DNA from 3 places in the Candidatus Nitrobacter laanbroekii genome. Region 2 is predicted to be linked to each of the others. Evidence: predicted binding sites of a transcription regulator. Region 2 holds the regulator's gene; each other region holds the start of a gene.
What was found. Region 2 encodes LexA, which represses DNA repair genes until DNA is damaged. Its sites were predicted from a motif close to TGTTCNNNNTGTGTTCNG; they were not measured.
Positions count from the first base shown of each region.

Region 1: the regulator LexA is predicted to act here: its motif matches at 2,241-2,258, upstream of V4R08_RS09720 (helicase-related protein).
Region 3: the regulator LexA is predicted to act here: its motif matches at 1,328-1,345, upstream of uvrA (excinuclease ABC subunit UvrA).

Region 1 is NZ_JBAMDA010000001.1:2,085,618-2,088,900, forward strand. Features, by position in the region: gene V4R08_RS09720 (helicase-related protein) at 1-2,162, opposite strand, end outside; gene V4R08_RS09725 (DUF3108 domain-containing protein) at 2,538-3,283, opposite strand, start outside.
Region 2 is NZ_JBAMDA010000001.1:1,153,153-1,156,435, reverse strand. Features, by position in the region: gene V4R08_RS05425 (ComEC/Rec2 family competence protein) at 1-1,184, shown strand, start outside; gene lexA (transcriptional repressor LexA) at 1,233-1,937, opposite strand; gene V4R08_RS05415 (molybdopterin molybdotransferase MoeA) at 2,101-3,283, opposite strand, start outside.
Region 3 is NZ_JBAMDA010000001.1:909,585-912,867, reverse strand. Features, by position in the region: gene V4R08_RS04350 (outer membrane protein) at 371-1,138, shown strand; gene uvrA (excinuclease ABC subunit UvrA) at 1,434-3,283, shown strand, end outside.

The DNA of each region.
Region 1 (3,283 bases), 930 kb from region 2:
TGCTGCGCGCTCGACAACGCCGACAGGTCGACGTTGTCCTGCTTCTGCGCCCACAACAGCGAGGCCAGCGACCGCGCGGCCGGTTTCAGAAGCGCCGGGAAATAGACGTGGTAGGCGCCGAAGCGCACGCCGTACTTGCGCAAGCTGGCGCGCGACGGCTGATCGAGATCTTTCATTTCGGCGGCGATCCTCGATCGCTCCAGCACGCCGAGCGCCTCGATCAACTGGAATGCAATACCGCGCGCGATGCCGGTGACATCCTCCGCCTTGGACAACTCAAACAGCGGCCCGAGAAGCTTCTCGATATGGGTCTTCAGCCACAGATCGAGCCGGGCCTGCACCGCGTCGCGCGGCGCGCCGGTCAGCCGCTCATCCGAAATGATCCGCAGCCGCGGATGCAGCGCGTCATCCGCCGCGACCAGTCGCGCCACGGCGTCGCCGGTCCAGCGGATGGTGCCGTCCGAGGTCAGCACGAACTGATCGTCCGGCGCGCCGGACAGTTTTTCGGCGCGCGCCTCGATTTCGCCGGCCAGCGCCTTTTGCGCGACCGCCTGCAAGGCCTTGGCCTCCGAGCCGGCCTCTGCCGCATCCGGCGCGAAGGTAAATCCGTCGAGACGGCCGATCACATGGCCCTCTACGATCACCTCGCCGGTCTTGCCAATTTCCGTATCCAGCATCGTGTTTTCCCGCAGGCGGCGCATCAATACACTGGTCCGGCGATCAACGAAACGCTCTGTGAGCCTTTGGTGCAGCGCATCTGACAATTTATTTTCGACTTCTCGCGAAATTCCCTGCCAGTGATCGGGGTCAGCCAGCCAGTCCGGACGATTGGCGACGAAGGTCCAGGTCCGGATTTGCGCAATTCGCCCCGACAGGGTGTCGATACCACCGTCGACCCGGTCGGCCTGCGCCACCTGGGCCGCGAACCAGTCGTCAGGAACCCGGCCCTCGCGCATCAGGAAGCCGAACAGTGTCGTGACCAGTTCGGCATGGGCGGCCGGCGCGATCTTGCGATAGTCCGGAATCTGGCAGGCGTCCCACAGCCGCTCCACCGCCGCCGCGCCCTGCGCCATGGCGCGCACGTCGGCGTCGCGCGCGGCGTGATCGAGCACGCGCAGGTCCTCGGCGATCGGCGCGCGGGTCAGCGTCTCGTGCGAGGGCGTCAGCGCCAGCGACACCTGCAGCGCCCCGAGCGAGGAGAAATCGAGATTGGAATTGCGCCATTGCAACGTCTTGACGGCCTCAAAAGTGTGGTTCTGCAGCGCGTTCACGAGTTCGGGCTCGAACGGCGCGCAGCGTCCGGTGGTGCCGAAGGTGCCGTTACGGGTGGCGCGGCCGGCGCGACCAGCGACCTGCGCGAACTCCGCCGGCGTCAGCCTGCGAAACTGGTAACCGTCGTATTTGCGGTCGGAGGCAAAAGCGACGTGATCGACGTCGAGATTGAGTCCCATGCCGACCGCGTCGGTGGCGACGAGATAATCGACGTCGCCGGACTGGAACATCGCGACCTGCGCGTTGCGGGTGCGTGGGCTGAGCGATCCCAGCACCACCGCCGCGCCGCCGTGCTGGCGGCGGATCAGTTCGGCGATGGCATAGACCTCGTCCGCCGAGAAGGCGACGATCGCGGTGCGGCGCGGCTGCCGGGTGATCTTGCGGTCGCCGGCGAACTCAAGCTGCGACAGCCGCGGGCGCGTGACGATGCTCGCCCCCGGCAACAACCGCTCGATGATCGGGCGCATGGTCGCGGCGCCAAGCAGCAGCGTCTCGTCGCGGCCGCGCCGATGCAGAATGCGATCGGTGAAAACGTGGCCACGTTCGAGATCGGCACTGATCTGGATTTCGTCGACGGCAAGGAACGAGACGTCGAGATCGCGCGGCATCGCTTCGACGGTCGAAACCCAGAAGCGCGGGCGCGCCGGCTTGATCTTCTCCTCGCCCGTGATCAGCGCGACGGAATCCGCGCCGGCGCGGTCGGCAATCTTGTTGTAGACCTCGCGGGCGAGCAGCCGCAGCGGCAGGCCGATGATGCCGGACGAATGCGCCAGCATCCGCTCGATCGCGAGATGGGTCTTGCCGGTGTTGGTCGGGCCGAGCACCGCCGTCACGCCCGCACCGGGCGCACGACCGTTGCCGGGCGGAGATATCGAAGACGAAAAGGCCATGTGTTCCGAGGGTTTTCGCGGCACTGGCGATCAGATGTGTTTCACAATGCGACGCTTGCAGGGCCGCGGCTTAAGCTTTGGAACGAGTCCGGAACGAATCGCGCCCGAATCGCTGACTCCAGATCTCTCCGGCTTCGTTCACCGCAATATCTCGCGTTCAGATCGATATCCGGCACTAGATCAAGTTCCGACGATATCAACAAGAGCGGATATTTCTCCTCAATTATGAATCCACCGGGCGCATGAATCGCGAGCCAAGAGTCAACAGGATTCCATAACGTCGGGTACCTCGATTTTCGCCGGACTGCCCCGCGAATCCGTCGCGGCAAACTCAAAACAGCGCACGAAGCGGGCCGCGCGCGCCGAAGCCCGCTGCTATCGGACCCTGGCTGCGGTCTTCGGCGGTATGGCGGTCGTGATGAACTGGGTCGCTTCCAGCTTGCCGACACCGAGCGGTGTCGGGATTGTCAGGCGATAGGGTACCAGCACGCGCGTGCCGGCGATCGGCGCCAGCCAGATCTCCATGTTGCGCTGGGCGGCGAGATATCTGATCGCGAAGCGGTCGGGGACGTAGCCGGAGACCGGCGAGAAATAGATCGCGCAGACCACGACCGGGCCATGATAGCCCTTTTCCGACTTCACCGTTTCCATGCGCTTGAAGTCGAGGCGCAGGTCGTAGCGCATCCGGCCGTCGAAGATACCGGTCGTGGCGTGACAGGCCTCCGGACCGAGCGGATCGGCGGTGCCGGATACCTGCAGCAGCGTCGCGCTCATCGGATCGAACACGCCGCGCTTGTGCGCATCGGTGACCGGAATGCGCTTGGCGTCGACCGGCGGGGTCGGCTCAATGACGAAATCCTTTACATTGCCGCCGGCCAGCGACATGCGAATGGTCTCCGACTTCTTCGACGACGAAATGGTCGCGGTATAGTTCGCGGGAACCAGCGCGCCGTTGACGACACGACCCTGGGAGGTGCCGGTGCCGGCGCCGTGGGCAAACGCCTTGAGAAGTCCGGTAGCGCCGCCGTCTGCCGTAGCCGAATACTGATCATCAAGGATATCGACCGCCCAGGTGCCGGTACCGACAAGAATCCCGGCCAGGGTGACGTCATAGTGAGCCT
Region 2 (3,283 bases):
TTCAAATGTCGTTCGCGGCGACGCTCGGGCTCGTGGCGCTGGTCCAGGTCGGGATGCCGAAATTGTTCGCAACGCCCGATCATTCGCCGACGGCGCGGGCGGCACTGTGGGGCGGCCGCGAAATCGTTACGCTAACACTGGCGTCGCTCGTCGCCGGACTTGCGACGACGCCCTATGCCGCGTTCCATTTTCATCGCGTGACGCCGTACGGCGTGGTCGCAAACCTGCTGGCAATGCCGGTGGTCTCCGCACTGGTGATGCCGGCCGGGCTGTTGGGACTGGCTGCGATACCGTTCGGTTTCGACGGTGTGTTCTGGCGGCTGATGGATATCGGCATCGAATGGATGATCGTGGTCACGCAATGGGTGGCGGCGTTGCCCGGCGCCATCGGCCGCATGGCGGCGTTCGGAACCGGGCCGCTGATCGCTGCGACCGCGGGCATCGTTCTGCTCGGACTGCTCAGAACGCCGCTGCGCTGGAGCGGTGCGGCCATCATCGGGCTGGCGATCGCATGGTCGCTTGCCGTGACGCAGCCGGACATTCTGGTCTCCGCCGACGGCCACAATGTCGGCGTGCGGGGCGGAGACGGCCGGCTGCGTCTCATCCGCACGGCCAAAGACAACTTTACGGTCAGGGAATGGCTGGCCGCTGATGCGGACGGACGTGGGCCTGCCGACCCCACGCTTGCAGAGGGCGTCTCATGCGACGACGCGGGCTGCGTGGTTAAGGTGAGCGGAGGTGGAATTGTCGCGCTGGCGCGGCGCGCGGACGCGATGGAGGACGACTGCGTGCGGGCGGAGGTGATGGTGACGCCGTGGCAGGCTCCGGAGGGCTGCCTTGCGCAGGTCATCGATCAGGACAGGCTGCGGCGGGAAGGCGCCCTGGCGCTGCGGCGAACGCCGGATCATGATAATTTTGGGTCGAATCGATCCAACATCACGAACGTGATCGATTCCAATATTTTAGAGCGGGATGCGGGCGGAAAACCGCTGCACACTTTTCATCCCGCCCTCGGCGGCGCAAAACACAACTTTGCGGTCAATGCCGTCCGGCCCGATCAGGTCGACCGGCCCTGGTCGCCCGCCGTCGGCGGTGAAAAACCGGCGCATGTCAGCACCCGGCCCAGGCCGGCACACCCGATCGATGCCACGCCCGCGGCTGACGATCTCCAGCCGGACGATTGAACGGTCCGCCGCCGCCCAAGGACTTGCGAGAGCCAGCACTTGCGAGAGTCAGTACTTGCGATAGATGCCGATCAGCTTGCCCTGGATCTGGACGCGGTTGGGCGGAAGAATGCGAACCTCGTAAGCTGTGTTCGCGGGCTCGAGCGCGATCGAAGCCCCGCGGCGGCGGAAGCGCTTCAGCGTCGCTTCCTCGTCGTCGATCAGGGCAACGACGATGTCGCCGGTTTCCGCCGTTTCGTTGCGCTGGATCAGCGCCATGTCGCCGTCGAGGATTCCGGCCTCGACCATCGAATCGCCGCGCACCTCGAGCGCATAATGCTCGCCGGAGCCGAGCATGTCGGGCGGCACGCTGATTGTGTGGCTCCGGGTCTGTAGCGCCTCGATCGGTGTGCCAGCCGCGATACGTCCCATCACCGGAACGGCGACCGGACGGTCTGCATCGTCGACGACACCGCCGCCGCTGCTCGGGCGGACTTTGCCGAGATTGCCTTCAATGACGCTCGGCGTGAAACCGCGACGGCCGCCGCCGCTGCCGGCGACCTCCGGCAGCTTGATGACCTCGATGGCGCGGGCGCGATTGGGCAGGCGGCGGATGAAGCCGCGTTCCTCCAGCGCGGTGATCAGGCGATGGATACCGGACTTCGAGCGCAAATCGAGCGCATCCTTCATTTCATCGAACGAGGGCGGCACGCCGGATTCCTTCAGCCGTTCGCTGATAAAACGCAGGAGTTCGTACTGTTTGCGCGTGAGCATTCCGACCAGTCCCCGGTTGATGGTGCCTGCCGTCCGATTCCAGAACCTCAGGCTTACAGCCTTATACCGGGCGGCACGACTACTCGAAACAAATCATGAACATACACTATATGTTCGATATGTGTTCCGCAACCCTTTAATTTAACGTCAACAAGGCGAGGCTTTACGACAGCGAGAGCTTAATGACGGCGCAGGGCTCGCCTTTGCTCGCGGCAGGCGCAAGCGGCGCGCGGACCACGAGTGCTTCCGCTGCCGCGAGATTTCCCATCAACGAACTGTCCTGATGTCCGACCGGCGTCGCGACCGGCAACCCGTCTGGCGAGTGCGCGAGGCGGGCGCGCAGATAATCCTGCCGGGCTTGATTGGCGGCGACATTGCTGCCGAGCACCGCCGGTTCAATGCGATGGTGGATATCCTGACGGCCCGACAACGCACGAATCAGCGGCACCATGAACAGGAACGCGCAGATGTAAGACGAGACGGGATTGCCGGGCAGGCCGATCACGCGCATTGCGCCGAGGCGTCCGTGCATCATCGGCTTGCCGGGCCGCAGCGCGATCCGCCAGAACGCAATCTCCACGCCTTCGGCCTCCAGCGCGCGCTTGACGAGGTCATGGTCTCCGACTGACGCCCCGCCTGTGGTGACGAGAATGTCGGCGCCGCTGTCGCGGGCACGACGGATTGCGCTTCTGGTCGCCTCCATGGTGTCGGCGGCGATGCCGAGGTCGATCGCCTCGGCGCCTTCGTTCCGGGCGAGCGCGCGAAGCGCGTAGCCGTTGGACAGGACGATTTGACCCGGACCGGGCGTCGTGCCCGGCAAAACCAGTTCATCGCCGGTGGCGAGCACGGCTATTTTCGGATGGCGGTGCACCGGCAGGTCCGGATAGTTCATGCCGGCGGCAAGGGAGAGATGGCGGTCGGTGAGATGGCTGCGGGCGCGCAGCAACACGTCGCCTTCGTGAAAATCGACGCCGGCAGGGCGGATATTCTTTCCGGCCGCGGTGGCTTCCTTGACCATGACGTCGTCGCCGTCGCGTTCCGTGTCCTCCTGGATCACGACGGTGTCGGCGCTGTCCGGCACCACGCCTCCGGTAAAAATCCGCAGAGCTTCGCCGGCCCCCAGCGCCCGCTCGAGCGGCCGTCCCGCGGCGATCTCGCCGATCACATGCAGCCGCGCCGGAATCGTCGCGATGTCCGCCGCGCGCACCGCGTAGCCGTCCATCGCCGACATCGCCACCGGCGGCTGGGTCCGGCGCGAGGGGAGGTCGCGCGCCAGCACCCGGCGATGCGCGGCCTCGAGGCCAACCGATTCTTCCGGCAGCGGTTCGACTCCGGCGAGAACGGCC
Region 3 (3,283 bases), 240 kb from region 2:
TTTGCCAACACGCACAGGCGCCGCCGGTTCATCCCCGGCATCGCTCTTTGCGGCTTCGTTCTCGAGCCTATACTCCCGTCACATCGTCGAGACGGTCAATTGACGGGTTATCCACCGGTCGAATATACAATGTTCCATATTTGTTCTCAAGGCCGGCAATGCGAACAAAACTGCGGATCGGGCTTAGAAAGATTCCACGCTGGTTTCAGATAAATGGGCTTCGGGACGGATCAATTTGGCCCGGAGTGTTGCACTTGAGAGACGGCATTTTGCAACGGCGGGCGGTATAGTGCTTCACGAGTTTCAAACTGCCTATCCAGCGCTCGCGCCTGAGTTTGTTGAAAATAAAGCGGAAATCCGGGGAATCGCAATGAACAAGTTACTGATCGGGGTCGTCGGTGCTCTCGCCATTGGCCTCGGCGCCGTGCCGGCCACCGCGGCCGATCTCGCCCCGCGTCATTATACCAAGGCTCCTCCGATGATGGCCGCGATCTACGACTGGAGCGGCTTCTACATCGGTGCGAACGGCGGGTGGGGATCGAGCAGGAATTGCTTGACCCTGACCGATCCGATTGTAGCTAGCCCTAATGAAGGTTGCCACGACGCGACCGGCGGCACGGTCGGTGGCCAGATCGGCTACCGCTGGCAATCCAATAACTGGGTGTTCGGCCTTGAAGCTCAGGGCAACTGGGCCGATCTGAACGGCCGCAATGCCAGCCTCTTCAACCCTCTCGTCACCAACACCAGCCGTCTTGATGCGTTCGGGCTATTCACCGGCCAGATCGGCTACGCCTGGGATGCGACCCTGCTTTACGTGAAGGGCGGCGCCGCGGTGACCTCCAACCGCTATGGAAGGCTCGATACCGCGACCGGCACTCAGTTGACCGACAACGTCAACAACACGCGTTGGGGCGGCGTGGTCGGCGTCGGCCTTGAATATGGCTTCGCACCGAACTGGTCGCTCGGCTTCGAGTACGATCACATTTTCATGGGCAACAGCAACCACAACTTCATCAACAACGGCGTCGCCGGGGTGCCTGGTACGCTGTTCGCAACTGACAAAACCAGTCAGGATGTGGATCTCGTGACCGCGCGCATCAACTACCGCTGGGGTGGCCCGGCCGTTGCGCGGTACTGATCTTATCTGATCAATACTTCTCTCGGAAAACTATGAAAGGCCGGCTTTTCGCCGGCCTTTTTGTTGATCCCGCTGGTATCGGTATGCGGTCGCTGGAGGCCGCTACGAAAATCGGCGGCCGGCGGATATGACCGGCTTCCTCGCGATGAAATCGGTGATGATCGCTGACGCCCTCTGGAAATCGCCCGCCGTTCTATCTACGTTCCACAGATAGCTACACACAGCGCCAGCCTGGATTTCCTCGGTACGGCGCGCACGAACGCTGCGCCGCCGTCGCGGTCCGGAAAAGCCTGTCATGGATGAAGTCATCAAGGCGAAGCGGCAACAACCCGGTTCCGCCACACGCGCCATCACGATTCGCGGCGCTCGCGAACACAACCTGAAGAACGTCGATCTGGAAATTCCGCGCGACAGGCTGGTGGTGTTCACCGGCCTGTCCGGCTCCGGCAAGTCGTCGCTGGCGTTCGATACCATCTATGCCGAGGGCCAGCGCCGCTATGTCGAGTCGCTGTCGGCCTATGCGCGCCAGTTCCTGGAGATGATGCAGAAGCCAGACGTCGATCAGATCGACGGACTGTCGCCGGCGATCTCCATCGAACAGAAGACCACCTCGAAGAATCCACGCTCGACGGTGGGCACCGTCACCGAAATCTACGACTACATGCGGCTGCTGTGGGCGCGCGTCGGCGTGCCCTATTCGCCCGCAACCGGCCTGCCCATCGAAAGCCAGACGGTGTCGCAGATGGTCGACCGCGTGCTGGCGCTGACCGAAGGCACGCGGCTCTATCTGCTGGCGCCGGTGGTGCGCGGCCGCAAGGGCGAGTATCGAAAAGAGCTGGCGGAGTATCTCAAGAAGGGTTTTCAGCGCGTCAAGATCGACGGTGCGTTTCACGAACTCGCGGACGTCCCGGCGCTCGACAAGAAATTTCCGCACGACATCGACGTGGTGGTCGATCGCATCGTGGTGCGGCCGGACATCGGCCAGCGGCTGGCGGAGTCGTTCGAGACCGCCTTGAAACTCGCCGAGGGGCTGGCGGTGATCGAATATGCGGATGCGCCTGCGTCATCACCGGGCCGTACCGAGGGTGGGAGACCCGGTGGTCCAACATCTTCGAAAGAGATGGATGGCCGGGTCAAGCCCGGCCATGACGAGAAGAAAAAAGTCGCAAAAATCCACGACAAGAGCGGGCCCGAACGTATCCTGTTTTCGGAAAAGTTCGCCTGCCCCGTGTCCGGCTTCACCCTTCCCGAGATCGAGCCCCGGCTGTTTTCGTTCAACAATCCCTACGGCGCCTGCCCGAAATGCGGCGGCCTCGGCATCGAGCAGCATGTCGATGAAGACCTCATCATTCCCGACAAGGAACAGACGCTACGCAAGGGCGCAATCGCACCATGGGCGAAATCGTCGTCGCCCTACTATGTGCAAACGCTGACCGCGCTCGGCAAATTCTACAAGTTCACGCTGGACACCAAATGGAAGGACCTGCCGAAGAAAACGCAGACCGCATTGCTGCATGGCTCCGGCGACGACGAGATCAAGTTCTCCTACGAGGACGGCGTGCGCTCATACGACACCAGGAAGCCGTTCGAGGGCGTCGTCACCAACATCGATCGCCGTTTCCGCGAGACCGAAAGCGAATGGGCGCGCGAGGAACTCGGGAAGTATTTTTCCGACGTGCCGTGCGATGCCTGCAAGGGTTATCGGCTCAAGCCAGAGGCGTTGTGCGTCAGGATCGGCGGCAAGCATATCGGCGAGATCAGCGAACTATCGGTACGTCGCGCCGGCGAATGGTTCGAGACCGTTCCGAAAATGCTGTCGGCGCAGCAGAACGAAATCGCCGGCCGGGTGCTCAAGGAGATCCGCGATCGGCTGTCGTTTCTGCTCGACGTCGGCCTCAACTATCTTACGCTGTCGCGCGCTTCCGGCACGCTGTCCGGCGGCGAGAGCCAGCGCATTCGGCTGGCCTCGCAGATCGGTTCGGGCCTGACCGGCGTGCTCTATGTGCTGGATGAACCGTCGATCGGTTTGCACCAGCGCGACAACGCCCGCTTGCTCGAAACCCTGAAGCGACTGCGCGACCTCGGCAACACGGTGATCGTGGTCGAGCATGACGAGGACGCCATCCGCCTCGCCGATTTTGTGCT